3 regions of the Bradyrhizobium sp. cf659 genome follow, and region 1 is predicted to be linked to each of the others. Evidence: predicted binding sites of a transcription regulator. Region 1 holds the regulator's gene; each other region holds the start of a gene.
What was found. Region 1 encodes PhoB, which activates phosphate uptake and scavenging genes when phosphate is short. Its sites were predicted from a motif close to TGTCATNNANCTGTCAT; they were not measured.
Positions count from the first base shown of each region.

Region 2: the regulator PhoB is predicted to act here: its motif matches at 7,055-7,071, upstream of BM118_RS05010 (RNA degradosome polyphosphate kinase).
Region 3: the regulator PhoB is predicted to act here: its motif matches at 6,802-6,818, upstream of BM118_RS26500 (Orn/Lys/Arg family decarboxylase).

Region 1 is NZ_FOQJ01000003.1:235,003-244,676, reverse strand. Features, by position in the region: gene BM118_RS15180 (Hsp33 family molecular chaperone) at 172-1,179, opposite strand; gene argF (ornithine carbamoyltransferase) at 1,432-2,355, opposite strand; gene BM118_RS15170 (aspartate aminotransferase family protein) at 2,355-3,563, opposite strand; gene BM118_RS15165 (GcrA family cell cycle regulator) at 4,020-4,529, shown strand; gene phoB (phosphate regulon transcriptional regulator PhoB) at 4,782-5,489, opposite strand; gene phoU (phosphate signaling complex protein PhoU) at 5,512-6,228, opposite strand; gene pstB (phosphate ABC transporter ATP-binding protein PstB) at 6,240-7,061, opposite strand; gene pstA (phosphate ABC transporter permease PstA) at 7,058-7,903, opposite strand; gene pstC (phosphate ABC transporter permease subunit PstC) at 7,908-8,897, opposite strand; gene pstS (phosphate ABC transporter substrate-binding protein PstS) at 9,040-9,674, opposite strand, start outside.
Region 2 is NZ_FOQJ01000001.1:1,000,538-1,010,211, reverse strand. Features, by position in the region: gene BM118_RS05040 (cytochrome b/b6 domain-containing protein) at 1-450, opposite strand, end outside; gene BM118_RS05035 (PepSY domain-containing protein) at 462-737, opposite strand; gene BM118_RS05030 (PepSY domain-containing protein) at 871-1,197, shown strand; gene BM118_RS05025 (response regulator transcription factor) at 1,197-1,862, shown strand; gene BM118_RS05020 (sensor histidine kinase) at 1,859-3,238, shown strand; gene ppx (exopolyphosphatase) at 3,277-4,779, opposite strand; gene BM118_RS05010 (RNA degradosome polyphosphate kinase) at 4,792-6,981, opposite strand; gene BM118_RS05005 (P-loop NTPase family protein) at 7,121-7,798, opposite strand; gene BM118_RS05000 (CDP-alcohol phosphatidyltransferase family protein) at 7,890-8,432, opposite strand; gene purM (phosphoribosylformylglycinamidine cyclo-ligase) at 8,588-9,661, shown strand; gene purN (phosphoribosylglycinamide formyltransferase) at 9,661-9,674, shown strand, end outside.
Region 3 is NZ_FOQJ01000007.1:149,718-159,391, forward strand. Features, by position in the region: gene BM118_RS26470 (AMP-binding protein) at 1-604, shown strand, start outside; gene BM118_RS26475 (TetR/AcrR family transcriptional regulator) at 601-1,248, shown strand; gene BM118_RS26480 (flavin-containing monooxygenase) at 1,245-3,155, shown strand; gene ald (alanine dehydrogenase) at 3,369-4,484, opposite strand; gene BM118_RS26490 (Lrp/AsnC family transcriptional regulator) at 4,626-5,105, shown strand; gene BM118_RS26495 (hypothetical protein) at 5,445-6,761, shown strand; gene BM118_RS26500 (Orn/Lys/Arg family decarboxylase) at 6,863-9,220, shown strand; gene BM118_RS26505 (GNAT family N-acetyltransferase) at 9,227-9,674, shown strand, end outside.

The DNA.
Region 1 (9,674 bases):
CGCCCTTCGAGGCTCGCCGAAGAGGCGAGCGCCTCAGGGTGACGGTGACGGAGCGGTGCGCGTTGCTTCCACATCGTCATTGCGAGCGCAGCGAAGCAATCCAGAGTCTTTCTGCGGATACAGTTCTGGATTGCTTCGCTGCGCTCGCAATGAGAGAGGATAGGTAGGAGTCTACGCGTCCTCCACGCCCGCCTCATCCGGCGTGAAATCGTACACCGACGAGCAGAACTCGCAGGTGACGACGACCTTGTCGTCCTTGACCATCGCGGCGCGATCGTCCGGCGAAAAGCTCTTCAGCATCGAGGCGACCGCGTCGCGCGAGCAGGAGCATTGCGCCTTCAGGACCAGCGGATTGAACACGCGCACGCCACGTTCGTGGAAGAGGCGGTAGAGCAGCCGCTCGCCGGACAGCTCCGGATCGATCAGCTCGACGTCCTCGACGGTCTCGATCAGCGAGCGTGCCTCGACCCAGGCGTCGTCTTCAGCGACGCTGTGCATTTCGGCGCCTTCGGGCGCATCGCCGGGATGCAGGTCCGCCTGCCGCGCGCGCTCCGGCGCCTTCGGCAGGAACTGCATCAGCATGCCGCCGGCACGCCAGCGATGCTTGCCGCCGTCGTTCGAGCGCCACTCCTCGCCGACCGCAAGACGCACGCGCGTCGGGATCTGCTCGGAGCGCAGGAAATATTCGTGGGCGGCGTCTTCGAGGCTGCCGCCGTCGAGCGCGACCAGCCCCTGGTAGCGGCTCATGTCGGGGCCCTGGTCGATGGTCATGGCGAGATGGCCGCGGCCGAGCAGCGTGCCGGAATCCCTGATCTCACCGAGGCGCGCGGCGTCGAAGCGGGCATAGGCGCGCAGGCGATCCGGCGCCATGTAGTCGACGACCAGGAACGACACCGGACCATCGGTCTGGGCCTGGAGGATGAAGCGGCCCTCGAATTTCAGCGCCGTTCCGAGCAGCGTGGTCAGCACGATGGCCTCGCCGAGCAGCTTGCCCACGGCAGCGGGATAATCGTGCTTGGTCAGGACATCGTCGAGCGCCGGACCGAGCCGCACCAGCCGGCCGCGCACGTCGAGCGCGTCGACCTCGTACGGCAGCACGGCGTCGTCGATCGGAACTGCCGATGGTGCGCGAACCGGGCCTTCAGGCCCGGTTTTCATGTCAGGGGATTGGGAAACCATGGCCGTCTATCTGGGGTCCGTGGGTGGGAAATGGAAGGGGGGCTGCGGCTGCATCCGGCATGCAGAATGGACGTATGCAGGCACGGCAAACTCAGTGTCGTCCTGGCGAAAGCCAGGACCCATAACCCCAAGCAGGAATTGTCGCGCGAGATGACAATTGCCGATCTTCGCCAAACAAAAGCCGGTGGTAATGGGTCCTGGCTTTCGCCAGGACGACAGTTGCATGTGAGGCGCCCGCCGGGCAGCGCCGCCTCACTTCACCGCGTCGAAGCACCAGGCCAGAATGCCCTTCTGCGCGTGCAGGCGGTTTTCGGCCTCGTCGAACACGACCGATTGCGGGCCGTCGATCACCTCGTCGGTGACTTCCTCGCCGCGATGGGCGGGCAGGCAGTGCATGAACAGCGCGTCGGGCTTGGCCAGCGACATCAGCTTGGCATTGACCTGGTACGGCTTGAGCACGTTGTGGCGGTGCTCGCCTTCCTTGTCGCCCATCGACACCCAGGTGTCGGTGACGACGCAATCGGCGCCGCGCACGGCGGCTTCCGGATCGGTGCCGAGCATGATCGGCGCGCCTGACGTCTTGATCCAGTCGCGCATCGCCTTCTTCGGCGCCAGCTCCGGAGGCGTTGCGACGTTGAGCTGAAACTTGAAGCGCTCGGCGGCATGCGCCCAGGACGCCAGCACGTTGTTGTCGTCGCCGGTCCAGGCCACCGTCCGGCCCTCGATCGGGCCACGGTGCTCCTGGTAGGTCAGGAGGTCGGCCATCACCTGGCAGGGATGCGAGCGCCGGGTCAGACCGTTGATGACGGGCACGGTCGCGTTGGCCGCAAGCTCCAGCAGCGCGTCGTGGTTGAGGATGCGGATCATGATGGCGTCGACATAGCGCGACAGCACCCGCGCGGTGTCGGCGATGGTCTCGCCGCGGCCGAGCTGCATCTCGGCGCCGGTGAGCATGATGGGCTCGCCGCCGAGCTGGCGCATGGCGACGTCGAACGAGACGCGCGTACGCGTGGAGGGACGTTCGAAGATCATCGCCAGTGTTTTGCCTTCGAGCGGCCTCACCGGCTGATGCGCCTTCTGCTTCGCCTTCATGGCGGAGGAGGCGTCGAGCATGCTCTTGAGCTCCGACAGCGGGAGCTCGTTGATGTCGAGGAAGTGCTTCGGCGACTTGCTCATCAGCTTGCCGCCCGCTTGGTCTGACTGGACGAGATCGCGGCGCAGGCGCGTTCGAGCCGCCCGACGCTGTCCTCGATCTCGGCTTCGGTGACGATCAGGGGCGGCAGGAAACGCACGACATTGTCGCCGGCGCCGACCGTGAGCAGCTTCTGGTCGCGCAGCGCCGCGACGAGATCGCCTGATGGCACCACGGCCTTGATGCCGATCAGGAGTCCCTCGCCGCGCACCTCGCTGACGATGTCGGGATGACGGTCGATCACGGAAGCAAGCTTCTGCTTGAGCAGCAGCGACATCTTCTGCACGTGGTCGAAGAAGCCGGGCTTGAGCATGACGTCGAGCACGGCGTTCGCAGCCGAGATCGCCAGCGGATTGCCGCCGAAGGTCGAGCCGTGCGAGCCGGGCCCCATGCCGGCCGCCGCCTCCGCGGTCGCCAGCACCGCGCCGATCGGAAAGCCGCCGCCGAGCGCCTTGGCCAGCGACATCACGTCAGGCGTGACGCCGGTGCGCCTGTGCGCGAAGAGATCGCCGCTGCGGCCCATGCCGGTCTGCACCTCGTCGAAGGCGAGCAGCAAGCCCTTCTCATCGCAGAGCTGGCGCAGCGCCTTGAGAAAACCTGACGTCGCCGATCGCACACCGCCCTCGCCCTGGATCGGCTCGATCAGGATGCCGGCGGTCTGCGGACCGATTGCCTTCTTGACGGCCTCGATGTCGCCATGCGGCACCTGATCGAAGCCATCCATCGGCGGACCAAAACCTTCGAGATATTTTGCAGATCCCGTTGCGGCCAGCGTCGCCAGCGTGCGGCCGTGGAAGGCGCCTTCGAAGGTGATGATGCGGTAGCGTTCCGGATGCCCCTTGGAGAAGTGGTGATGGCGGACCAGCTTGATCACCCCCTCCAGCGCTTCGGCGCCGGAATTGCAGAAGAACACGAAGTCCGCGAAGCTCTCATTGCACAGGCGCACGGCGAGCTTCTCGCCGTCCGGGCTCTGGAACAGGTTCGACATGTGCCAGAGTTTTGTCGCCTGCTCCTGCAACGCCTTGACCAGCGCGGGATGGGCGTGGCCGAGCGCGTTCACCGCGACGCCGGAAGTAAAATCGAGATAGCGATCGCCATTGGTCGCGATCAGCCAGCAGCCCTCTCCGCGCTCGAAACCGAGGTCGGCCCTGGCGAAAACGGGGAGCAAATGCGGTGCTGCGCTGTTAGTCATGACGGTCACTTGATGTTGCGGACGGTGTGAGCGTGCATTGCGCAACGCACCATTGACCGGCCCGGAAAACGAAACGTGCCGCCTTTTAAGGGCGGCACGCGCCACTATCTTAGGCCTGGTGAACCGGGTGTCAATGCCGCCCGAAAGCCTCGCGAAACGCTGAATCCGTAGTCTTGCGGTGCCGAATTTGCGGGATTTTGGCCACGGAACATGTGGAAGCGAGTCGGCGGACTCTTGCGCGTGAGTCACGCCATATTGTAGCGTTTGGCTTGTCAGATACGACATCTCGTGCAGCAGTTCTGATCCTCTAAGTCCTCATGTACCGGCGTAAACGTTCGGGCGCATCTGGTGCGCCCGGCGAGCCTTAAGGGATTCTGACGGCACGGGTTTTTTCGAGGCTTAGGCATTCGCCGCGAGGCGCCAGGATGGCAGCCGCACGGCGAGGGAAAGGGTGCAATGACGGTTTTGACCTGGTCCGACGATCGCGTCGAGCAGTTGAAAAAGCTCTGGGAGGCCGGATTGTCGGCCAGCCAGATCGCAGCCGAGCTCGGGAACGTGACCCGCAATGCCGTGATCGGCAAGGTGCACAGGCTCGGCCTGTCCGGCCGCGCCAAGAGCCCCTCATCGGCGGCTCCGCGGCCGCGCAAGGCGCGCCCCGCGCAGCACATGATGCGGGTCAGCCGCCCCATTGCGCGCGGCAACACCGCGCTGGCGCAGGCCTTCGAGGTCGAGGTGGAGGCCGAGCCGGTCACCTACGACAACGTGGTGCCGATGAGCCAGCGGCTGTCGCTGCTGGAGCTGAACGAGGCGACCTGCCACTGGCCGGTCGGCGATCCCTCGAGCCCGGATTTCTTCTTCTGCGGCGGCAGGGCGCTGTCGGGCCTGCCCTACTGCGCCCAGCACTCGCGCGTGGCGTATCAGCCGGCCGCGGATCGCCGGCGCGCTCCGGCCAAGCCCTCGCGGTGAGTTCGCGGATCTAGCTGATTGCAAAGACGGCGCCGTCACGCGATGACGGCTCGACATACTCCGATGTCGTCCCGGCCGAGTGCGCAATTGCGCACGGGGGGCCGGGACCCATAACCACCAGCAGGTGTGGTTACAGGGGCTCGGAGTTACCCTTCTCGCACAAACAATTGCGCCTTGGGGTTATGGGTCCCGACCTTCGCCGGGACGACACCGATATCGTGGCGACAGCTCGCCAGACCAACTCGCCCTGACTTACGTCTGCTCCGCCTTCGCAAAACGATCATCCAGCGCGTAGCCGGCGCCGCGGACGGTGCGGATGGGATCCTGCTCGCGGCCGAGATTGAGCAGCTTGCGCAGGCGGCCGATATGGACGTCGACGGTGCGCTCGTCGATGTAGATGTCGCGGCCCCAGACGCTGTCGAGCAGCTGCTCCCGCGAGAACACGCGGCCGGGATGCTCCAGGAAGAACTCCAGCAGGCGATATTCGGTCGGGCCGAGGTCGATCGGCCGGCCCGAGCGCGCCACGCGGCGCTTGTCGCGATCGAGCTCGATGTCGCCATAGGCGAGCACGGTGGCGAGCCGCTCGGGGCTGGCGCGCCGCAAGAGGCCCTTCACGCGCGCCAGCAGCTCCGGCACCGAGAACGGCTTGACGATGTAGTCGTCCGCGCCGGTCGCAAGGCCCCGCACCCGCTCGCTCTCCTCGCCGCGCGCGGTGAGCATGATGATCGGCAGCTGCTTGGTCTCGGGCCGGGTCCGCAGCCGCCGGCACAGCTCGATGCCCGACAGTCCCGGCAGCATCCAGTCGAGCACGATCAGATCGGGGATGTGTTCCTTGAGGCGGGTGTCGGCGTCGTCGCCGCGCATCACCGTCTCGACGTCATAGCCGTCGCCTTCGAGGTTGTAGCGGAGAAGCTCGGTGAGAGCTTCCTCGTCCTCAACCACCATAATGCGTGCGCCCATGGTGTCGTCGCTCCTTGCGTCTTCAGGTATTCGGGACCGTCGTGGCGAAGGTCGTCATGTCGCCCTTCGGCCGCTTGTCGGTGATCGCCTGGCCCTCGATCATGTAGAACACGGTCTCGGCGATGTTGGTGGCGTGGTCGCCGATCCGCTCGATGTTCTTGGCGCAGAACATCAGGTGGATGCAGAACGAGATGTTGCGCGGATCCTCCATCATGTAGGTGAGGAGCTCGCGGAACAGCGAGGTGCAGATGGCGTCGACTTCCTCGTCGCCCTTCCACACCGCCATCGCCGCCGGCAGATCGTGCGCGGCATAGGCGTCCAGCACCGACTTGACCTGCTGCTGCACGAGGTCGGTCATGTGCTCGAGGCCGCGGAACAGCTTGAGCGGATGGAAATCCGTCTCCAGCGCGGCGACACGCTTGCCCATGTTCTTGGCGAGGTCGCCGATGCGCTCGAGATCGGTCGCAACGCGCATGGCGCCGACGATCTCGCGCAGATCGACCGCCATCGGCTGGCGGCGGGCGATGGTGAGCACGGCGCGCTCCTCGATGCGCTTCTGGAGCGCGTCGAGCTCGGTGTCGGTGGCGACCACGCGCTGGCCGAGCGCGACGTCGCGGCGGATCAGCGCATCGACGGAATCGACGATCATGCGCTCGGCGATCCCGCCCATCTCGGCGACGAGCCGGGTGAGCTCCTGGAGGTCGGTGTCGAAGGCCTTTGCGGTATGTTCAGAACCCATGTTCCGTCTCCTCAGCCGAACCGGCCGGTGATGTAATCCTGCGTGCGCCGGTCGCTCGGCGACGTGAAGATCTTGCTGGTGTCGTCGAACTCGATCAGCTCGCCGAGATACATAAAGGCGGTCTTGTCGGAGACGCGCGCCGCCTGCTGCATGTTGTGGGTGACGATCGCGATCGTGTAGTTCTCGGACAGTTCCTGGATCAGCTCCTCGACCTTGGCGGTCGAGATCGGGTCGAGCGCCGAGCAGGGCTCGTCGAACAGGATCACCTCGGGCCGCACCGCGACGGTGCGGGCGATGCAGAGGCGCTGCTGCTGGCCGCCGGAGAGCGACAGGCCGGAGGCGTTGAGCTTGTCCTTGACCTCGTTCCACAGCGCGCCGCCGCGCAGCGCCTTCTCGACGCGGCCGTCCATCTCGGACTTCGAGATCTTCTCGTAGAGGCGGATGCCGAAGGCGATGTTCTCGTAGATCGTCATCGGGAACGGCGTCGGCTTCTGGAACACCATGCCGACGCGGGCGCGCAGCAGATTGAGGTCGAGCCTGGGGTCGAGGATGTTGGTCTGGTCGAGCATGAGCTGGCCGGTGGCGCGCTGGCCCGGATAGAGGTCGTACATCCGGTTGAAGATGCGCAGCAGGGTCGACTTGCCGCAGCCGGACGGGCCGATGAACGCGGTGACGCGGTTGGTGCCGAGCGTCAGGTTGATGTTCTTCAGCGCGTGGTGCTCGCCGTAATAGAAGTTGAGGTTGCGCACCGTCACCTTGGCCGGCGCTTCCGGCAGCAGCGGCGCCTGGGGCAGTCCGCCGGATGCGCTCATCGATACGGAAAGATCACTCATTTTGCGGTCCTCTCGGCGCCAAGGATGCGCGCGCCAATATTCAGGGCAAGAACGGTCAGGGTGATGAGCAGCGCTCCGCTCCAGGCCAGCTGCTTCCAGTAGGCGTAGGGGCTCTGCACGAAGTTGTTGATGGTCACCGGCAGGTTGGCCATCGTCTTGTTCAGGCTCAGGCTGAAGAACTGGTTCGACAGCGCGGTGAAGAGCAGCGGCGCAGTCTCGCCGGCGACGCGGGCGGTTGCGAGCAGCACGCCGGTGATGAGGCCGGAGCGGGCGGCGCGATAGGCGATCCGCTTGATCACCAGCGAGCGCGGCAGGCCGAGGGCGGACGCCGCCTCACGCAGCGCGTTCGGCACCAGCAGCAGCATGTCCTCGGTCGTGCGCAGCACCACCGGGATGACGATGACGGCGAGCGCGAGGCTGCCTGCGATCGCCGAGAAGCCGCGCATCGGCACCACCACCGCGCCGTAGATGAACAGGCCGATGATGATCGAGGGCGCCGAGAGCAGGATGTCGTTGATGAAGCGGATCACCGACGTCAGCTTGTCGTTGCGGCCGTATTCGGCGAGATAGGTGCCGGCGAACAGGCCGAGCGGCGCACCGATGCCGACGCCGATCACGGTCATGATCAGCGAGCCGACGATGGCGTTGAGCAGGCCGCCCTCGGTCGAGCCGGGCGGCGGCGTGTTCTCGGTGAAGAGCTGGAGATTGAGCCCGGCCACGCCGTTGTAGAGCAGCGTGATCAGGATCAGCGCGAGCCAGGTGACGCCGAAGGCGGCGGCGGCGATGCAGAGGCCGCGGATGACGAAGTCCTTGCGGCGGCGGCGTGAATAGATCGGGTTCATGGCCTTAGTTCCCCGCCTTCTTTTCCAGCCGCATCAGCATCATCCGGGCGGCGGCGAGCACGAAGAACGTCAGCACGAACAGCAGGAGGCCGAGCAGGATCAGGCCGGACTGATGCAGGCCGTCGCTCTCGGCGAACTCGGAGGCGATCGCCGCCGAGATCGTGGTGCCCGGGGCGAAGATCGAGGAGGAGATGCGGAACGAGTTGCCGATGATGAACGTCACCGCCATGGTTTCGCCGAGCGCGCGGCCCAGCGCCAGCATGACGCCGCCGATGATGCCGACACGGGTATAGGGGATCACCACGCTGCGCACGACTTCCCAGGTGGTGCAGCCGACGCCGTAGGCGGCCTCCTTCAGCACCGGCGGCACCGTCTTGAACACGTCGACCGAGATCGAGGTGATGAAGGGCAGCACCATGATGGCGAGGATCAGCGCGGCGTTGAACAGGCTGAGATAGGACGGGGGACCGGCGAAGATCGCGCCCAGCACGGGAACGCCGTCGAAGATCTTGATCATGAACGGCTGGAAGGTGTTGGCCAGGAACGGGCCCAGCACGAAGAAGCCCCACATGCCGTAGATGATCGAGGGAATGCCGGCGAGTAGCTCGACCGCCATGCCGATCGGACGGCGCAGCCATTGCGGACAGAGCTCGGTGAGGAAGATCGCAATGCCGAGCCCGACGGGAATGGCGATCAGCATCGCGATGAAGGAGGTGACGAGCGTGCCGTACATCGGCCCGAGCGCGCCGAGCACGGGCGGATCCGCCGACGGCGCCCAGCGCTGCGTCCACAGGAAGGAGACGCCGTACTCCTTCATCGCCGGGAAAGCGCCGACGATGAGCGAAACGATGATGCCGCCGAGGATCAGCAGCACCGAGATCGCGGAGAGCCGCGTGATCCAGTAGAAGGTGACGTCGCCGAGCTTGAACGCGCTCAAGGCCTTGGCGCGATCATACGGTCCGGCGTCGTCGATTACATCGCTCTGAACGGCCATCTCTGCCACGCCGATCCCCTGTGCCCGTTATATAACGCTTGCTGTCGGTCTTGTTGTTGGTCTTGCGCTCCGGATGCGGCGCAGTGCCGATCCGGAGCGGAGGTCTTTTGAGATCCCGGCGCGCTGTCCGGGACAGCAGCGCTTAGCTCTTGATCTCGGCAGCCCAGGTCTTCTCGATCAGGGTCACGACACCCTCGGGCATCGGGATGTAGTCGAGCTCTTCAGCCGCCTTGCCGCCGCTCTTGAAGGCCCAGCGGAAGAACTTGATGGCTTCCTGCGAGGCCGCCTTGTCGGTGGCATCCTTGTGCATGAGGATGAAGGTCGCCGCCGTGATCGGCCAGGACTTGTCGCCGGGCTGGTCGGTCAGGATGACGTAGTAGCCGGGCGCCTTGGCCCAGTCGGCGTTGGAGGCGGCCGCCTGGAAGGCTTCGACGGTCGGCTGCACCGGCTTGCCGGCCTTGTTGACGAGACCGGCGTAGGTCAGCTTGTTCTGCTTGGCATAGGCGTATTCGACGTAGCCGATCGAGTTCTTGGTCTGGCCGATGTTGCCGGACACACCCTCGTTGCCCTTGGCGCCGACGCCGACCGGCCACTCGACGGCGGTGCCCTCGCCGACCTTGCTCTTCCAGTCCGCGCTGGCCTTGGAGAGGTAGTTGGTGAAGTTGAAGGTGGTGCCCGAACCGTCCGAGCGGCGGACCACGGTGATCGCCTCCGACGGCAGCTTCAGGTTCGGATTGAGCTTCTTGATCGCGGCATCGTCCCACTTGGTGATCTTGC
Region 2 (9,674 bases), on a different contig from region 1:
GGCGAACGCCTCATGGACCTCTTCCACCCATTTTGCTCCCCAGAAGCTGCCGGTCGTCATCATGTAACCGGTGGTACAGGTGCCGATCAGCATGACGATCAGCGCCACGACCATCGCGCCGCCGGCAGGATTGTGGCCGAGATAGCGTGGCGCCCTCAGCAGCGCCACGTCGCGCATGTAGGCGAGCACCGCGCGCGGCGAGCGCACGAAGTCGCTGAAGCGCGCATGGCGCGACCCCACGAAGCCCCACACGATCCGTAGCGCGAGCAACCCCGCAATCGTGTAGCCGGCGGCGATATGGACATTCTCGATCTCGTCACCGGTCGCGTAAGCGAGCAGAAACAGCCCGGCCAGCGACCAATGGAACACGCGCACAAAGGGGTCCCAGACCTTGACGGTGGCCGGCGGCTTCTCGCCGCCGGCCACGATCGCGTCGTGAATGGCGCTCATGGTGCGGCCTCTTACAGCTGACCGACGATCTGGCCGCTGGTCGGATCGACGAACAATTCGACCCGGCCGCCGGACTTGTCGATGGTGTAGAGTTCGCCACAGGCATTCTTGAGCTTGGCTTTCTGAACTTTGTAGCCTTGGGCTTCGACCTTGGCCTGCAGTTGTTCGAGCGGCAGCCAGCTTGTCTGCGGCGCTGCAGTGCAGGGACGCCCGAGGCTGCCGGCATGAGCGGTCGCGGCAGTTGCGAGCAAAGCGGCGGTAGCGGTGAAGATGGTGATCTTGCGCATGGTTCTCTCCGGCTTGTGGCGCCAGGCCGCGTCATGCGGCGAGGCGATGTACGGACACTGGCAGAAGGGCCCTAACGGCCACCTGTTGATCCACGTCAGCGTTCTGTCAGGTCGATTAGGGCATTCTTTGTGAATGCAACCCGCCAGCTTCTTGGGATTCCTCGCGGTGCCATTGCTGGCAGGCGTCCTGCTCGCGCCGGTGCCTGCCGCAGCTGGCGGCCACGATAAAGGCGCGCCCGACGCGGTTCGCCGCGCAGTCGAGGCGGGCGAGATCAAGCCACTCGCCGACATTCTCGCATCTATTCGTGGCAAGCTGCCGGGTGAGGTTGCCGGCGTGGAGATAGAGCGCGAGCGTGGCCGCTGGATCTACGAGTTTCGCGTCGTCGACGACAAGGGCCGCCTCTACGAGGTGTACGTCGATGCGCGCAGCGGCGAGATCGAACGCATCAAGGAGAAGTGATGCGCCTGCTGCTCGTGGAGGACGACCGACGGATCGCGGCCGATGTGGAGAGGGCGTTACAAGCGGCCGGCTATGTGGTCGAGACCGTCCGCAACGGCGAGGAAGCCTGGTTCCGCGGTGATACCGAGGGCTACGGTGCCGTCATCCTCGATCTCGGCTTGCCCGACATGGACGGCCTGGCGGTGCTCAAGCGCTGGCGCGCGAACGGACGGTCCATGCCGGTGCTGATCCTGACGGCGCGCGGCAGCTGGGCCGAGCGCGTCGATGGTATCGACGCGGGCGCCGACGATTACCTGCCCAAGCCGTTCCGCATGGAGGAGCTGCTGGCGCGGTTGCGCTCGATCGTGCGCCGCTCGGCGGGCCATGCCTCCTCACGGATCGTCGCTGGCGACGTCGAACTCGACGAGCGTCAGATGAAGGTGACGCTGCGCGGCGCACCCGTCGCGTTGTCGCCGTTGGAATATCGCCTGATCGCCTTTCTCTTGCACCACCGCGGCCGTGTGGTGTCGCAGCACGAGCTCGACGAAAACGTCTATGGCCACGGCGAGGACCACGAGTCGAACGCGCTCGAGGTGCTGGTCGGCCGGGTGCGCAAGAAGCTCGGCGCGGATCTGATCGAGACCAGGCGCGGCTTCGGCTATCTGATATCGGAGACGACGCCGTGAGCTGGGGCTCGTTGCGGCTGCGACTGGTGGCCGGCGGAGTGGTGGCAATCCTGGTTGCGCTGACCATATCCGGCGCCGGGCTGACGCTGCTGTTCGAGCGCCACGTCACGCGCACAATCGGCAACGACCTCGACATCTATTTGAAGCAACTCGTCGCGGGTATCGACGTCGATGCCCAGGGCAAGTTGGTGGTGGGCCGACCGCCGGCGGATCCGCGTTTTGCCGATCCCCTTTCGGGCTTGTACTGGCAGGTATCGGACGACGGCGGTCAGGTGCTGCGTTCGCGTTCGCTGTGGGACACGGCGTTGGACCTGCCGCAGGATGAGCCGTCGCCTCGCGAATTGCACCGTCACGTCATCCCTGGGCCGGCGAACGCGCGGCTCCTGGCCAGTGAACGCCGCGTGCTGCTCACCGTGGGCGACCGCCGCGTTCCGGTGCACGTCGCGGTGGCGGCCGATCTTGCCCGCGTGTCGGTCGCCGCCTCGCAATTCGCCAGGGATCTGGCGCTGGCGCTCGGCCTGCTTGGCCTGGTGCTGGCGGCGGCCACCTCGGTCCAGGTCGGAATGGGCCTACGTCCGCTCGATGCACTTCGCCGCGGCGTCGCCGACGTCCGCTCAGGCCAACGCAAGCATCTCCCCGTCGACGTCCCTGCCGAGGTGAAGCCGCTGGTGGAAGAGGTGAACAATCTGATCGACGCCCAGGAAGGCGAGATCGAGCGTTCGCGCAGCCGCGCCGCTGACTTGGCCCATGGGCTGAAGACGCCGCTCGCCGCGCTCGCGGCCGACGTCGCGCTTTTGCGTCAACGAGGTGAGCAGGACGTTGCCAAGGCCATCGAAGCTGTCGCCGATGCGATGAGCCGTCATGTCGACCGCGAGCTGGCGCGCGCCCGGGCGCGGGGCACGGCACGACAGCGCGGCGGTATCTCCACGCCCCTCAGACCGCTTGTCGAGTCCCTGATACTGACGCTCGCGCGCACGCCCACTGCGCAGCGGCTTGAATTCAAGGCCTGCATAACGGGCGAACCGAGCGTGCCGCTCGATCGCACGGATCTGGCCGAAGTGCTGGGCAATCTCCTGGAAAATGCCGCCCGTCACGCCAAGAGCCAGGTGCGCATTGGCGCGAATGCCATTGCGGACCCGGCGATCACGGTCGAGGACGACGGTCCGGGCATCGCGGCCGCCGAGCGCGCACGCGTGCTCAAACGCGGTGCGAGGCTGGATGAGCGCGGCGAAGGTGCCGGCCTCGGCCTCGCGATCGTTCAGGACGTGCTCAGTGCCTATGGATGGCAGCTTGTCCTCACCGATTCCGAACTCGGCGGACTGAAAGCCGTCATCGCGCCAGAGGGCAGCCGCGATCGAACGGCTGCTGCTGGTTGAAGACCCCGGCCGCTCGCTCGACGCACTGTCCTTGTTTGTCAGCGCCGCACGATCGAGCCGGCCCGGTTGACCAGGCGGGCGAGCTGGCGGAAGCGGCTGCCGACGCGGTCGGCGACGATGTCGCCGAGACGGTGCTCGAACACCAGCATCAATTTGCGGCCCTGGCTGCGGAAATGGGTGGCGGGCAGCACGCCTGGCCGTGCCGCCGAGATCAGATGCGCAACGCGGAATGCCGCGCCGAGCAGGCGGGCGCGGTCGAGCTGGGCCGGCGTCAGCAACTCCTGCATGGTGGCCGGCGGCTGGTTTTCCTCACTGAGGCCCGCATAGCGATAGAACACGGACAGGCCGACGAAGGCGCGCTCGGTGTGGGTGATCGCGCCGAAATTGCCGTTGACGACGAGGCTCAGCGTTTGCTCGCCGCGGTGATCGGGATGCACGCGCCAGCCGATGTCGGAGAGCAGGCAGGCGGTGTGGCGCAAGCGGCGGTCTTCTTCCGTCTCGCGCAGCTTCACCACGCGCGCCAGGCGATCGGTCCAGGCGATCAGCTCGCGGGCGTGCTTGGCCGAGCGCGACAGCAGCTGGTTGAGCTCTTCGGCTGCGCAGATCAGCCCGTCCTTGTTGCGCTCGGTCTCCGGCAGCTTCTCGTGCAGCAGGCCCTCCCGCACGCCGAAGGTCGAGAACACGATGGTCTTGGGCTTCGCCACGCGGATGATGTGCTCGAGCACCAGCGCCGCATAGGTGAGGAGCGGGCGCCGCGCATCGGCGACGATCTCGATGTCGGCGAGCATGTCGGCGGCCGCGAGACGGCGGAGGCGACGCGAAAAGTCGAGCGCCTCGGCCGCGGAGATGGAATAGCCGTGCATCACCTGGAGCGGATAGCCGCTCTGGATGATGTGGATGCGCGCGAGCGCGCGCCAGGTGCCGCCGACGGCGTAGAATGTGCGGCCGCTACCCGCCTTGAGCTGCGGCACCTCGTCGAGCTCCTCGCGCACGATACGGTCGGCGCGCTTGAGCGATTTGTGCGCGAGGTCCTGAAGCGCGAGCCCGCCGAGCGGCAGGGTCACGCCGCTGCGCACGCTGTTCCTGCGCACGTCGATCAACTCGAGCGAGCCGCCGCCGAGGTCGCCGACGATGCCGTCGGGGTGGTGGATGCCGGAGATCACGCCGAGCGCCGACAGCCGCGCTTCGCGCGGGCCCGACAGGATCTCGATCTTGACGGCGCAGATGCGCTCGGCCTTGGCGATGAAGTCGGGGCCGTTGGAGGCGTCGCGGCAGGCGGCGGTCGCGATCGCGAACACGCGTCCGACCTGCATTACGCGGCACAGCGCGCGGAACCGCTTCAGCGAGGTCAGCGCCTTGTCGACGGCGTCGGGCGCTAGCAGGCCCGTGCTCTGCACCTCGCGCCCGAGGCCGCACAGCGTCTTCTCGTTGAAGATCGGAATGAGGCTCCGCGTCAGTCCCTCGTAGACGACGAGACGGACCGAGTTGGAACCGATGTCGATGACCGCGACGCTCGAGCCGCGCTTGCGCGGCCGGGTCACGTCGTCGCCCGATCAGGATTGATGGCGTTCGTTCCGGCGCGTGAGACGGCGCGGCGAGGATTCCTTGAGCGACTTTCCACGGCCAGACAGACTCGGATTTGTCATGAAGTAGTTGTGGACGTTGAAAGGCTCCTCGCCCTTCGCGGCCTTCATACGCGTTGAGGACCCATCCGGCAACAATTGCCAGCTTTGCTCATTGTCCTTGAGATTCGCGACCATGATCTGTTCGAGAACCTGCTGATGCACCGTGGGATTTTGCAGCGGACACAGCACCTCGACGCGGCGATCGAGGTTGCGCGGCATCATGTCGGCCGAGGAGATATACACAGCCGCTTTCGCGCTCGGCAGCCCCTGGCCCATGCCGAAGCAGTAGATTCGGCCGTGTTCCAGGAAGCGCCCGATGATCGACTTGACGCGGATGTTCTCCGACAGGCCGGGAATGCCGGGCCTGAGGCAACAGATGCCGCGCACCACGAGCTCGACCTGGACGCCGGCCTGCGAGGCCTCGTAGAGCGCGTCGATGATGTCGGGGTCGACCAGCGCGTTCATCTTCATCCAGACCGCGCCGGGGCGGCCATGCCGCGCATGCGCGGTCTCGCCCTGGATGTGCTCGATGATGCGCTTGCGCAAGGTCAGCGGCGACACCGCCATCTTTTCCAGGTCGCTCGGCGCGGCATAGCCGGTGATGAAGTTGAAGACGCGCGCGGCGTCGCGGCCGATGGTCGGCTCCGAGGTGAAGTAGGAGAGGTCGGTGTAGATGCGCGCGGTCACCGGGTGATAATTGCCGGTGCCGGTGTGGACGTAGGTCGTGAGGCTGCCGCCCTCGCGGCGCACCACCATCGAGAGTTTTGCGTGCGTCTTCAGTTCGAGGAAGCCGTAGACGACCTGCACGCCGGCGCGTTCGAGGTCACGCGCCCAGCGGATGTTGGCCTCCTCGTCGAAGCGCGCCTTCAGCTCGATCAGCGCGGTGACGGACTTGCCGGCCTCGGCGGCTTCGGCGAGCGCGCGTACGATCGGCGAGTTGTTGGAGGTGCGGTAGAGCGTCTGCTTGATCGCGACCACATCCGGGTCGCGCGTCGCCTGCTGGAGGAACTGCACCACCACGTCGAAGGATTCGTAGGGGTGATGGACGACGAGGTCCTTCTGCCGGATCGCGGCAAAGATGTCGCCGCCATGCTCGCGCACGCGCTCGGGATGGCGTGGCACGTAGGGGGTGAATTCGAGGTCGGGCCGGTCGAGGCGGGTGAGCTGCGAGAGCTCGTTCATCGCCAGCACGCCGTCGACCAGGAATACTTCGTCATCGGCGGCGGAGAGGGCATGTTGCACGAAGCTGCGCAGCTGCTCCGGCATCTTGGCGTCGATCTCGAGCCGGATCACCGATCCGCGGCGGCGGCGCTTCAGCGCGGTCTCGAACAGGCGAACGAGGTCCTCGGCCTCTTCCTCGATTTCGAGCTCGGAGTCGCGGATGATGCGGAAGGCGCCCTGGCCGTGCAGATTGTAGCCGGGGAACAGGCGGTTGATGAACAGGGCGGTCGCCTGTTCCAGCGAGATCAGCCGCACCGTGCCCTCCGCCGGCAGGCGAATGAAGCGGTCGATCTTGCCGGGCATGCGGATCAGCGCGTTCATCTGCTTGCCGTCGGCGGCGCGCGTGAGCTGGAGCGCGATGGTGAAGCCGAGGCTCGGGATGAACGGGAAGGGGTGGGCCGGGTCGATCGCGAGCGGCGTCAGCAGCGGGAACACGTTGTTGAGAAAGTAGTCCTCGATCCAGGTCCGCTCCGCCTTGGTGACCTCCTTGCCGTCCACCAGCACGATGCCGACATCGGCCAGCGCGGCGCGCAGGTCGCGCCAGATCGCCTGCTGGTCCGAGGCAAGAGGGGAGACGGTGCGGTTGATTAGCGCGAGCTGCTCGGACGGCGTCAGGCCGTCGGGGCTGCGCTCGGCAATGCCCTCGCGCACCTGGGCCTTGATGCCGGCGACGCGGACCATGAAGAATTCGTCGAGGTTATTGGCGGAAATCGACAGGAATCGCACCCGCTCCAGCACGGGATGGCTGGGATTGACCGATTCCTCCAGGACGCGGCGGTTGAAATGCAGCCAGGAGAGCTCGCGGTTGATGAATCGCTCGGGGCTTGAGGCGATCGCCGGCAGGCTTTCGGCTTCCGCGTCTTTTTCTTTTATTTCAATAGCTTGAGCGGAGTCCATGAGAAGTCGGTCCATCCAGTTTGCCCCAATTTGCGACTTACGCGCAAAACCGGCGGGAGCATGTGTTAGGGCGATGACGTTTCGATGACATTGATGTTCCGCCGTTCCGCGCCGTCAAGCGGCGTTGGGAGGGGTGGGGTCAAGCGTCCCGGAGCAGCTCGGCGGCCAGCGCCCGGGTCACGGGGCGGCCGAGCCGCAGGGCCTCGCTGTCGAGCAGTCCTACGGCCTGCCGGGCGGCGGCCGAGGATCGCTCCAGGCGCGTGGCGAGGTAGCTCACCACGCTCTCGTCCACGGTGAGCTGGCGGTCGGCGCAGAATTTGACGATCAGGCCACGGAAGAGCTGGTCGTCGGGGGGCAGCAGCGTGACCACCGGTACGGCGCGCAGCCGCGAGCGCAGGTCGCGGAGCTCGATGTCCAGCGAAGCCGGCACCTCGCGCCCGGTGAACAGAACATAGGCGCCGTCCTCACGGGCGAGGTTCATCAGGTGGAAGAGGGCGCGCTCGTCAAAGTCCTTGGCCTTGAGATCCTCGACCACCAGCGCGCCGGTGGCGAGCGCACCGGGAACGCCTGCGGCGGTCAACGCATTGGCCGTGGTCGAGCGGGCGCCGGCCTCCTCGGCCCAGATCGCGGCGAGATGGCTCTTGCCGCTGCCTTCGGGGCCGGCCAGCCACATGATCCGGTTCGGCCATTCCGGCCAGCCGTCGATCAAGGCAAGGCCAGCGGCGTTGGCCGGGCCTTCGAGGAAATTGTCCCGGCTGAGGCTCTCCGCGTGCGGAAGCGAGAACGCCAATTGTCGGGGGTGAACGCGGCCTGCCACGCTTGCTTTGCTCCATGCCGGACGGGCCGGCCTCGGTTGAAAGATTCGACCTATCGGGCGTGAGTTGGCCCTTTGCGGGGCCGGTTCGCGCTCATTTGGCCTCGATCGTGCTCATGTGCCGCACCCACTCGACGAGATAGAGCGACACGGAGGAGAGCGTGAAGATCGTGACGAGACCCATCAGGATAATATCATAGGGCGCCGGCTTGAAACCGAAGGCAAGCGCGGCCAGCACCAGCGCTGCGAATGCCACCTGGGCGACCGTGTTGAGCTTCGACACTTTCGACGGCTTCATCTCGACGGGCCGGTCGAACAGCCAGGACACGATCACGGCGGCGACGATCATGATGTCGCGGGATACCACCAGGATCACGATCCAGCGCGGAATCGCGCCCCAGATGCCGAGCGACATATAGATCGAGACCAGCAGCGCCTTGTCCGCGAGCGGATCGAGCAAGGCGCCGAGCTCGCTTGTCATGTTGAAGCGCTTGGCGAGGAAGCCGTCCACGGCATCGCTGATCCCGGCAATCAGGAAGACGGCGAACGCCACCTCCATTTGGCTCGACACGATGGCCCAGACGATGATCGGGACCAGCATGATGCGGCCCAGGGTAATGATGTTCGGAATACTCACGCGGCGCTTCCCGGCACCCGGCCTGACCTCGAATCCCGGCCTCTTTGAAGCCTGAACCCGTTGATATCTACATAGTATGGCGCCGAGCGCCATGCGAGCCATTGCGCGTCCCCGGAATTCGACGTAACCAGCCGCAAACCCACTGGAAATCGGGCATGACCGACCGCAAAAACGGCCTCACTTACGCCGATTCAGGCGTCGATATCGACGCGGGCAACCGCCTGGTCGATCTGATCAAGCCGATGGTGCGCGCCACCGCGCGGCCCGGCGCCGACGCCGAGATCGGCGGCTTTGGCGGCCTGTTCGACCTCAAGGCGGCCGGTTTCCGGGATCCCGTCCTGGTCGCCGCCACCGACGGCGTCGGAACCAAGGTCAAGATCGCGATCGAGACCGGCCTGCATGGCGGGATCGGCATCGACCTCGTCGCCATGAGCGTCAACGACCTCGTGGTGCAGGGCGCCGAGCCGTTGTTCTTTCTCGACTATTTCGCCTGCGGCAAGCTCGACCCCGAGGCCACGGCTGCGATCGTCGCGGGTGTCGCCGAAGGCTGCCGGGAATCCGGCTGCGCCCTGATCGGCGGCGAAACCGCCGAGATGCCCGGCCTCTACAAGGACGGCGACTATGACCTTGGCGGCTTTGCCGTCGGCGCCGCCGAGCGCGGTACGCTGTTGCCGCGCAAGGACATCGCCGCCGGCGACGCCGTGATCGGTCTCGCCTCGTCGGGCGTGCACTCCAACGGCTTCTCGCTGGTGCGCAAGATCGTCGAGCAGTCCGGCCTCGGCTTCGAGGCGCCGGCGCCGTTCGCGCCCGTCATGACGCTCGGCGGCGCGTTGCTGACGCCGACGCGGCTCTACGTCAAATCCTGCCTGCGCGCGATCCGCGAGACCGGCGCGGTGAAGGGGCTCGCCCACATCACCGGCGGCGGCTTCACCGACAACATTCCCCGCGTGCTGCCGAAGACTCTTGGCGTCGGCATCGATCTGGCGCGCCTGCCGGTGCTGCCGGTGTTCAAATGGCTGGCCGCGCAGGCCGGCATCGCCGAGCTCGAAATGCTGCGCACCTTCAACTGCGGCATCGGCATGATCGCCATCGTCGAGCCGGACAAGGTCGACAAGGTGATCGAGGTCTTCACCGACGCGGGCGAGACCGTGGCGCAGCTCGGCACCGTGATCCCGGCCGAGGGCGAGCACCGCGTGGTCTATAACGGCCACCTCGACCTGGCGCTGTGATGAAGCGTCGCGT
Region 3 (9,674 bases), on a different contig from region 1:
CACCGAGACCGTCGGCGGCGACACCTTCATGGAGGCCGGCCGCGAAATCGAGAAGATCGGCTCGACCGGGCGCGCCATCGCCCATGTCGGGATCGAGATCCGCGACGAGGACGGCAGGACGCTGCCGCCCAACGTCAACGGCGAGATCTGCCTGCGCGGACCGAAGATCACGCGCGGCTACTGGAGGGATCCGGAGAAGACGGCCGCGGCTTTCTTCGGCGACTGGTTCCGCAGCGGCGACGTCGGCTATCTCGACGACGACGGCTTCCTCTACCTCACCGACCGCAAGAAGGACGTGATCATCTCCGGCGGCGAGAACATCGCCTCCTCCGAGGTCGAGCGCGTCATCTACGAGCTACCAGAGGTGCGCGAGGTCGCGGTGATTGGCCTGCGCGATCCGCGCTGGGGCGAGCGGCCCGTCGCCATCGTCGTGCTGGCGGAAGGCGCGACTCTCGAACTCCCTGCCCTCACCGAACATTGCCGCGCGCGCCTTGCGAGCTTCAAGGTGCCGAAGCAGCTCGTCATCCGCGACAGCCTGCCCCGCAACCCGAGCGGAAAGATCCTCAAGCGCGTGCTGCGCGCCGAGCTGGAGACCTCTGAATGACGCAAGCAGACACCGCGGCGAAAGTGACGAAGCTCAACCGCGTCGAGCGCAACGCCTGGACCAAGCAGAAGATATTTGACGCAGCGACAAAGGTCGTCGGCAAGCACGGTTATGCCGAAGCCTCCGTCGCCCGCATCACCGAGCAGGCCGGCGTCGCGCAAGGCACCTTCTACAATCATTTCGAGAACCGCCAGGAGCTGCTCGACCAGCTGCTGCCCAAGATCGGTCTCGACATGGTCGAGTTCATCCGCGCCCGCACCGGCACGGCGGATGCGGCGCGGCAGGAGATCGAGCGCTTCTCCGCCTTCTTCGACTTCATCCGCGAGGTGCCGGAGTTCTTGCGCATCCTCAACGAGGCCGAGTTCTTTGCACCTCACGGCTACCAGAAGCATCTCGACAACATCTCGGTCGCCTATGTCCGCATCCTGCGCCGCGCCCGCCTTGCGGGTGCGATCGAGGATTACAGCGACGAGGAGTTCGAGGCGATCGTCCACATGCTGATGGGCTCGCGAGGTTATCTCAGCCGCCGCTACTCCTATTCGGGAGGCGGCGTCACCGCCGTGCCCGACCACGTCATCTCCGCCTATCGCAAGCTGATGACGCGCGGCCTGTTCAGTTCATCCGGAGATCGGGAAACGCCATGAACATCGCATCTCCCCACCAGCCGCTCGATATCGCCTCCGCGATCGCCGAAGGCGACATCCGCTGCCTCCTGATGGTGCTGGTGCACATGACCGGCGATGCGCGCTGGCTCGAGCCTCCGTACCTGCCCAAGCGCGACATCCGCCTCATTCCCGATCCCGAAGCCGGCGTGCCCCAGGAGATCCAGGACGAAATCCGCGCCGCGGTCGTCAGGCTCTTCGCCAATGGTACGCCGAAGCCTGTCATTACCGACCCCGGCGAAGAGCTGCTCCTGAAGATGATGCGCGCCTGCCTCGGCGAGCATGTCGCGCCGGAATATGCACCCCTGATGCGCGAGGAGATGGGCTTTGTGCCGCGCGAGACGCGGTGGACGACGCGTCCTTCCGACGACAAGCTCGCGGAACAGCACGTTCTGATCGTCGGCGCCGGCGTCTGCGCCATCGCGCTCGGCGTGGCGCTCGGCCATCTCGGCATCCCCTACACCATCGTCGAGAAGAATGACGAGCTCGGCGGCACCTGGTGGATCAACCGCTATCCCGGCTGCGGCGTCGATACGCCGAACCACTCCTATTCGTATTCGTTCGGCTCGCGCAACGCATGGACGCGGTACTTCTGCCAGCGCGAGGAGCTGCTCGGCTATCTCCTGAAGGTCGCCGATGAATACGGCATCCGCAAGCATCTGCGCGTCAACACCGAGCTGACCTCATCACGCTGGGACGAAGGCAAGAAGCGCTGGATCTCGACGCTGAAGACCGGGAACGGCGAAGAGACCTTCGAGTCCACCGCGCTGGTCTCGGCCATCGGCCAGCTTAACGATCCCTCCCGCGCGCACTTCAAGGGCGAAGAGGACTTCAAGGGCACGATCCTGCATTCGGCGCTATGGTCCGGCGATATCGATCTCGACGGCAAGCATGTCGCCGTGATCGGCACCGGCGCGACGTCGATGCAGCTGGTGCCGGCGATTGCCGGCCGCGTCGCCTCGGTCACCGTCTATCAGCGCAGCGCGCAATGGGCGCGGCCGGTGAAGGGCTATTCCGACCCGATCAGCGCGGGCGCGCGCTGGCTGCTCGCGCATCTGCCGTTCTATGTGCAGTGGTATCGCTTCAACATGTTCTGGCGCTACGGCGACGGCCTCCTGCCGTTCCTGCGCAAGGACCCGGCCTGGCCGCATCCGGAGCGCGCCGTCAACAAGGGCAACGACCGGCACCGGCAGGAGCTGACCGACTTCATCCTCACCGAGCTGAAGGACCGGCCGGACTTGATCGAAAAATGCGTGCCGACCTATCCTCCTTACGGCAAGCGCATCCTGCTCGACAACAACTGGTTCAGGACCTTGAGGCGGGACAATGTCGAGCTCGTCACCGACGCAATCGACCGTTTCGACCAGAGCGGCATCGTCACCGCAGACGGCAAGCACCGCCCCGCAGATATCATCGTGGTCGCAACCGGCTTCAAGGTCACGGAGATGGCGGCGCGCCTCAACATCAGCGGGCGCAACGGCAAGAATTTGCGCGAGGCCTGGGGCAACGACAACCCGACCGCGTTCCTCGGTCTCACCGTGCCTGATTTCCCCAACTTCTTCTGCATGCTCGGCCCGAACTCGGGTCCGGCGCATGGCGGCAGCGTCATCTTCCAGTCGGAGTGCCAGAGCCGCTACATCTCGGCGTGTCTCGCCGACATGATCGAGCGCGACGTCGCCGCCATCGACGTCCGTCCGGACGTGCTCGCCGACTACGTCGGCAAGGTCGACGCCGAGCACGAGGCCATGATCTGGACCCATCCCGGCATGACGACCTACTATCGCAACTCGAGCGGCCGCGTGTTCTCGGCGATGCCGTGGCGGTTCGTGGATTACTGGCGCATGACGCATGACCCGGATCTGGGGCAGTACAGGCTGACGAAGGCCTAAGCGCTGGGACCTTGAGACGTTGATCGTGCCGCGATGACGGTGCACCCTCTCCCCTTGTGGGAGAGGGTGGCTTCGCGAAGCGAGGCCGGGTGAGGGGTTCTATCCCCACGAACGGTAGTGCGGGTGGATAGAACCCCTCATCCGGCGCTTCGCGCCACCTTCTCCCACAAGGGGAGAAGGGAAGAAAACATCCGCGCGTGAACCGGCCTCGCCTTACGCCGCCAGCCCGCTTTCCACCGGCGCGAATTCCAGCCCGAGGCTTTCCGCCACCGCCTTGTTGGTGATGCGGCCGCGGTGGACGTTGAGGCCGTTGCGCAGGTGCGGATTTTCCAGCACCGCCGCAAAGCCCTTGTTCGCGAGCATCAGGCCGAACGGCAGCGTCGCGTTGTTCAGCGCCTGGCTGGACGTCACCGGCACCGCGCCCGGCATGTTGGCGACGCAATAGTGCACGATGCCGTCGACCTCGTAGGTCGGGTCCGTGTGCGTGGTCGCATGCGAGGTCTCGAAACAGCCGCCCTGGTCGATTGCGACATCGACCAGCACCGCGCCCGGCCGCATCGATTTGAGCATCGCGCGCGTGACGAGTTTGGGCGCGCTGGCGCCCGGCACCAGGACCGCACCGATCACGACGTCCGCGGAAAATACCTCCTCCTCGACCGCCTCGATGGTTGAAAAGCGGGTGCGCACCCGTCCGAGAAAGACATCATCCAGTTGGCGCAGCCGGGGTATCGAGCGGTCGATCACGGTGACCTCCGCGCCAAGGCCCGCGGCCATGCGCGCCGCCTGCGTTCCCACCACGCCGCCGCCGAGCACGACGACCCGCGCCGGCTGCACGCCGGGCACGCCGCCGAGCAGCAGCCCGCGACCGCCGGCCGATCGCCTGAGCGCGGCGCCCGCGGCCTCGATGGCGAGACGGCCGGCGACTTCGCTCATCGGCGCAAGCAAGGGGAGGTGGCCGGCCGCGTCGGTGACGGTTTCATAGGCGATCGCCGTACAGCCGGAGGCGAGCAAACCCTTGGCCTGCTCGGGATCCGGCGCAAGATGGAGATAGGTGAACAGGATCTGACCTTCGCGGAGCTGGGCCCATTCGCTCTTCTGCGGCTCCTTCACCTTCACGATCATGTCGGACTTGGCGAAGACGTCGCGGGCGCTCCCGGCAATCGCGGCCCCTGCCCGCCGATACACGTCGTCCGAAGCGCCGATGCCGCTGCCGGCGCCGGTCTCGACCGTCACCTGGTGCCCCGCCGCGACATATTCGCGAACGGCGCCCGGGGTGAGCCCGACGCGATATTCCTGCACCTTGATCTCCTTGGGCACGCCGACACGCATCTTGGGATCCTTCCAACGTTTTGATTCACCTCGTCATCGTAGCGACGGGTCCAGTTTGGTTTCGTGCAAATATCAGCTAGTTTCGCCCTCTCCGCGCCGGTTTCCGGCGCGGAAACATCCTTTCACGCTGGAAACAAAACATTGGCCCTCGACCGGAAAGACCTCGCCATCCTCGCGGAACTCACGACCAATGCACGGGCCAGCCACACCGAGCTCGCCAACAAGGTCGGGCTATCGAGCACGGCGCTGGCGCGACGCCAGAAGGCGCTGGAGGACGACGGCTACATCCAGGGCTATCAGGCTGCGCTCGACCTGACCCAGTTCGGCCTCACCACGACGGTGCTGGTGCGCATTGCGCTGGAGAGCCAGAGCGACGAGGCGCTGAAGGCGTTCGAGGCGGAGGTGGTGAAATGCCCCTCCGTCGTGCGCTGCTTCCTGATGTCGGGCACCGACGACTACATCCTGATCGTGCTCGCCCGCGACATCCAGGATTTCGAGCGCATCCACCGTACCGAACTGTCGCGCCTGCCGCGCGTCGCGCGGGTGCAATCGAGCTTCGCGCTGCGCGACGTCGTCAACCGCGCCGTGCCGACCGTGGTGTTCAGCGAGGCCAAGCGGTAGCGGTTCCCTCGCCCGCGAACGCCGCAAAGGCCATCCCGCGCCGCAGTCGGGTTGCATCGGCTCCATCCAAATCAGCCAGCTTACCCGCGCGACTCGACGAATCCGGAAATCAGGAGCTCGAACTCTCTTCGGGCACGTCATGTCCCGATTGGGCTGGCGCGGGATCGTGAGATGGCACCAAGCTGGCTGGTGCCCGATCCGGAATGCACGTTAAGTTTCACTTTACCCTAAGTTGTATTTGCCCAATGAGGTTGGGGTAGCTCAGAGCTATTCGCTTATCATTGCAACTTAAGATCGTTTTGCCGGAGGGGCTCCCACCGGCGTGCAGGGGCACGAATTGTGGCACTTCATTCCAAGACGCAGCTTTCTCCAAACGAAACGCCGGCCACGTTCTCATGCCTGATGGATCGGTGGTTCCTCCTGGGCGCCTATGGCTCACAGGCACGTATCCACATGGCTGTGGCATGGCTAGCCCGGACGATCGTCACAGCCAGCTTTATTGCAGGCCTCGCCTGCCGATATGCAGCCCTCGATCAGGTGACCGACGATACGACCGAGTTCCTGCTGCCCTGGTATGAATTCGCGCACAGCCGCGGTCTTGCCAGTCTCGGGCACACATTCACGGATTACACCCCGTTTTACAGCTACCTTTTGGTTGCGGCGACCGCGTTCCATGGGCTGTTCGAACCATGGCACCTGATCAAGGGAATTTCTTTCATCTTCGAATTCGGCTGCGCGCTGATGGCAGCACGCCTGGTCGCGTCCGACAAAGAACGTATCTACAGTCCATCCGTTGCCTTTGCGGCCGTCTGGCTAGCACCGACCGTTCTGTTCAACGGTGCGGTCTGGGGGCAGTCCGACGCGATCTGGACGTTCTTCATTTTGCTATCGGTATATTTCATTTCCCGAGACAGACCTCGGGCCGGTCTCGTTTCATTCGCCGTCGGATTTTCTGTCAAGGCCCAGGCAATATTCCTTTCGCCCTTGATCTTCGCGCTCGTGCTGAGGCGAACGATCCATTGGCTTTGGCTTGCAACGATTCCGATTGTTTATCTCGCCGTCGCGGCTCCCGCCTGGCTGCTTGGCCAACCGCTCTCCGACATCCTGACGGTCTATTTCAGTCAGGCTGAAACCTACGCCCGGCTGTCAATGAACGCAGCAAACATTTGGTTGCTCGTGCCAAACCGGTTCTATGGACCCGGTGTAGCCGCCGGAATGGCCATTTCAGCGGCGGCCGGGCTCGTATTCTCAATCGTTGCCGCGCGGGCGAAAGACCTGCGCAAGCTCGAAAATCTGGTCGCAGCCGCAGCCGTGTCTCTGCTCTTGATGCCATTCGTGCTGCCGAAAATGCACGACCGATATTTCTACGCGTTTGAAGTCATGGCGATCATACTGGCCTGCCTTAAGCCGCGCTTCTCCGTAGTCGCCATCGCCGCGCAGATCAATGGCGTGATTGCCTATCTGAGCTATTACGGCATTGCAGCGCCGTTGATGGGTCCGGCGGTCATTGGGAATGGCTGGATTCTGCTGCAGCTCGCTCTTTACACGTACCGCAAAGCGAAAGACCCGGAGCAGCCCGATTCAGTTGCATTCTCTCCGACGACATTCGCCGTCGGCGCGATCGCTTTCTGGGCCATCTATTTACTTGCCGCTTGAAGCGACCGCGGGGAGAGGCGAAAACGCGGACCGCGGCCGCTGTCATCCAATTGTCATCGAATGTGCCGAGAGCTGTGAGCCTCGCAGCTTCGGGACCCGCCATGGACTATTTCAAGCGCTTCAACTTCCTGTTCGCCGCACCCGTGTTCGACGCCGACGACCTCGAAGGCGTCCGCTTCAACCAGATCATCGAGGAGATCCAGCGCTCCGGTTTCGAGGTGGTCCGGGCCCGCAAGCTGGAGGACGCGGAGATGGCGGTGCAGACCGACGCCGCGATCGGCTGCATGGTGGTGGACTGGGGCAAGAAGGGCCTGGAGGGCAAGACCTCGGCGCTGATCAATCTGATGCGGCGCCGCGGCCTCGACTTCCCGATCATCCTCCTGATCCGGCGCAAGCGCTTCGAGGATTTGCCGGTCGAGGTGCTCGACTTCATCGACGGCTACGTCTTCCTGTCCGAGGAGACGCCGACCTTCATCGCCAAGAACCTGATCAGCCGGCTCAAGCAATATGCCGAGACGCTGAAGACGCCGTTCTTCGGCGCGCTGGTGGACTATGCCGAGGAAGGCAACCAGCTTTGGACCTGTCCGGGCCACAATGGCGGCGTGTTCTACAATCGAAGCCCGATCGGCCGGGTCTTCGTCGAGCATCTCGGCGAATCCGTGTTCCGCGACGACCTCGACAATTCCGTGCTCGATCTCGGCGACCTCCTCACCCATGAGGGCCCGGCGCTGAAGGCGCAGAAGGAGGCCGCGCAAATTTTCGGCGCGGAGAAGACCTATTTCGTGCTCAACGGCACCTCGACCTCGAACAAGGTCGCGCTCGGCGCGCTCGTCACCGACGGCGATCTCGTGCTGTTCGACCGCAACAACCACAAGGCCGCCCATCACGGCGCGCTGATGATCAATGGCGGCATCCCGGTCTACGTCCCGACCATTCGCAACGCCTGGGGCCTGATCGGCCCGATGCGCTGGGACGTGCTCGATGAGAAGGCCCTGCGCGAGGCGATCCGCAACCATCCGCTGGTTGGGGATCGCGACGCCTGGCGCAAGGAACGGCCGTTCCGCGTCGCCGTGGTCGAACAGTGCACCTATGACGGCTCGATCCACAGCGCCGAGATGATCCTGAAGCGCATCGGCCATCTCTGCGAGTACATCCTGTTCGACGAGGCCTGGGCCGGCTTCATGAAGTTCCACCCGCTCTATACCGGCCGCTTCGCCATGGGCCTCGCCAATCTTCCCCCCGAGGCGCCGGGCATCATCGCGACGCAGTCGACCCACAAGCAGCTCGCGAGTTTTTCGCAGGCCTCCCAGATCCACATCAAGGACCGTCACATCCGCGGCCAGAAGCGGCGGGTCGAGCACCGCCGCTTCAACGAAAGCTTCATGCAGCACGCCTCGACCTCGCCGTTCTACCCGCTGTTCGCCTCGCTCGACGTCGGCGCGCAGATGATGAAGGGGCGTTCCGGCGAGGTGCTGTGGGACGACACGATCCGGCTCGGCATCGAGCTGCGCAAGAAGATCCGCGCAATGCGCCGGGAGTTCGAGGAGAAGGAGCAGAACCCGGACCGCCGCTGGTTCTTCGAGCCCTTCGTCCCGGATCGCGTCGCCATCCCCGACGTCAGCCGTCCCGGCGCCGCCCACAATGTCGCCTGGGAGACGCTCTCCACCGACGAGCTCGCCACCAATCCCGCCTTGTGGCAACTCTCTCCGGATACCAGCTGGCACGGCTTTCCCGATCTTGCGGAAGGCTTTGCCATGACCGATCCGAACAAGCTGACGCTGCTCACGCCCGGCTTCGATCGCACCACCGGCGCCTATGCCGAGCACGGCATCCCCGCGCCTGTGGTCGCGCAATATCTGCGCGAAAACCGCATCGTGCCCGAGAAGAACGACCTCAACTCGCTGCTCTTCCTGCTCACTCCCGGCGTCGAGGCGAGCAAGGCCGGCACGCTGATCTCCGGCCTCGTCGCCTTCAAGAGGCTGCACGACGACAATGCGTTGCTGGCGGACGCGATCCCGGAATTCCATCAGCGGCGGCAGGCACGCTATGCCGGCGTGCGGCTGCGCGACCTCTGCGGCGAGATGCACCGCTTCTTCCGCGCCGCCGATGTCAGCGCGCTCCAGGCGCGGCAGTTCATGCCCGAGCACATGCCTGAGATCGCGATGTCGCCCCGCGATGCCGCGCGCTATTTGTTCCGCAACGACGTCGACTATCTGCCGATCGAGGCGATCGCCGGCCGCATCGCCACCACGCCCTTCGTGGTCTATCCGCCCGGCATCGCCACCATCGTGCCCGGCGAGCGGCTGACGGAACGGGCCAAGCCCATGGTCGACTATCTCAAGATGTTCGAGATCTGCTTCAACACGTTCCCGGGCTTCGACGTCGAAATCCAGGGCGTCTACAAGGAGGTCGATGCGAATGGCCGCATCGGGCTCTATACTTACGTGGTTGCCGAGTAGGTGCCGATGACCGAAACAGCCGCAATCCGCGCGGATGACGAGCCGGTCCTGGTCCGCCCCTCACGCGAGAGCGATGTCGAGGCGATGCTCGCGATCTACCGCCATCACGTCCGCAACGGGGTGCCGCGCGACGTCGAGGGAACCGGCGCGCCGGAGCCGGACGATTTGCGCGACCGGCGCAAGAACCTGAAGCAGACCCGCCTGCCCCATCTGGTCGCGACCTACCGCGGCGAGGTGGTCGGCTACGCCTATGCGGTGCTGTTCCGCAAGCGCCCGGCCTATCGCTACACCGCCAAGCACTCGATCTACGTCCACCACGCGCATCTCGGTCGCGGGGTCGGACGGCTATTGCTCCAGGAGCTGGTCGATGTTTGTGCAGCGGCCGGCTTCCGCCAGATGATCGGCTATATCGATGCCGACAATGCACCCTCGCTGGCGCTGCACGAGAAGTTCG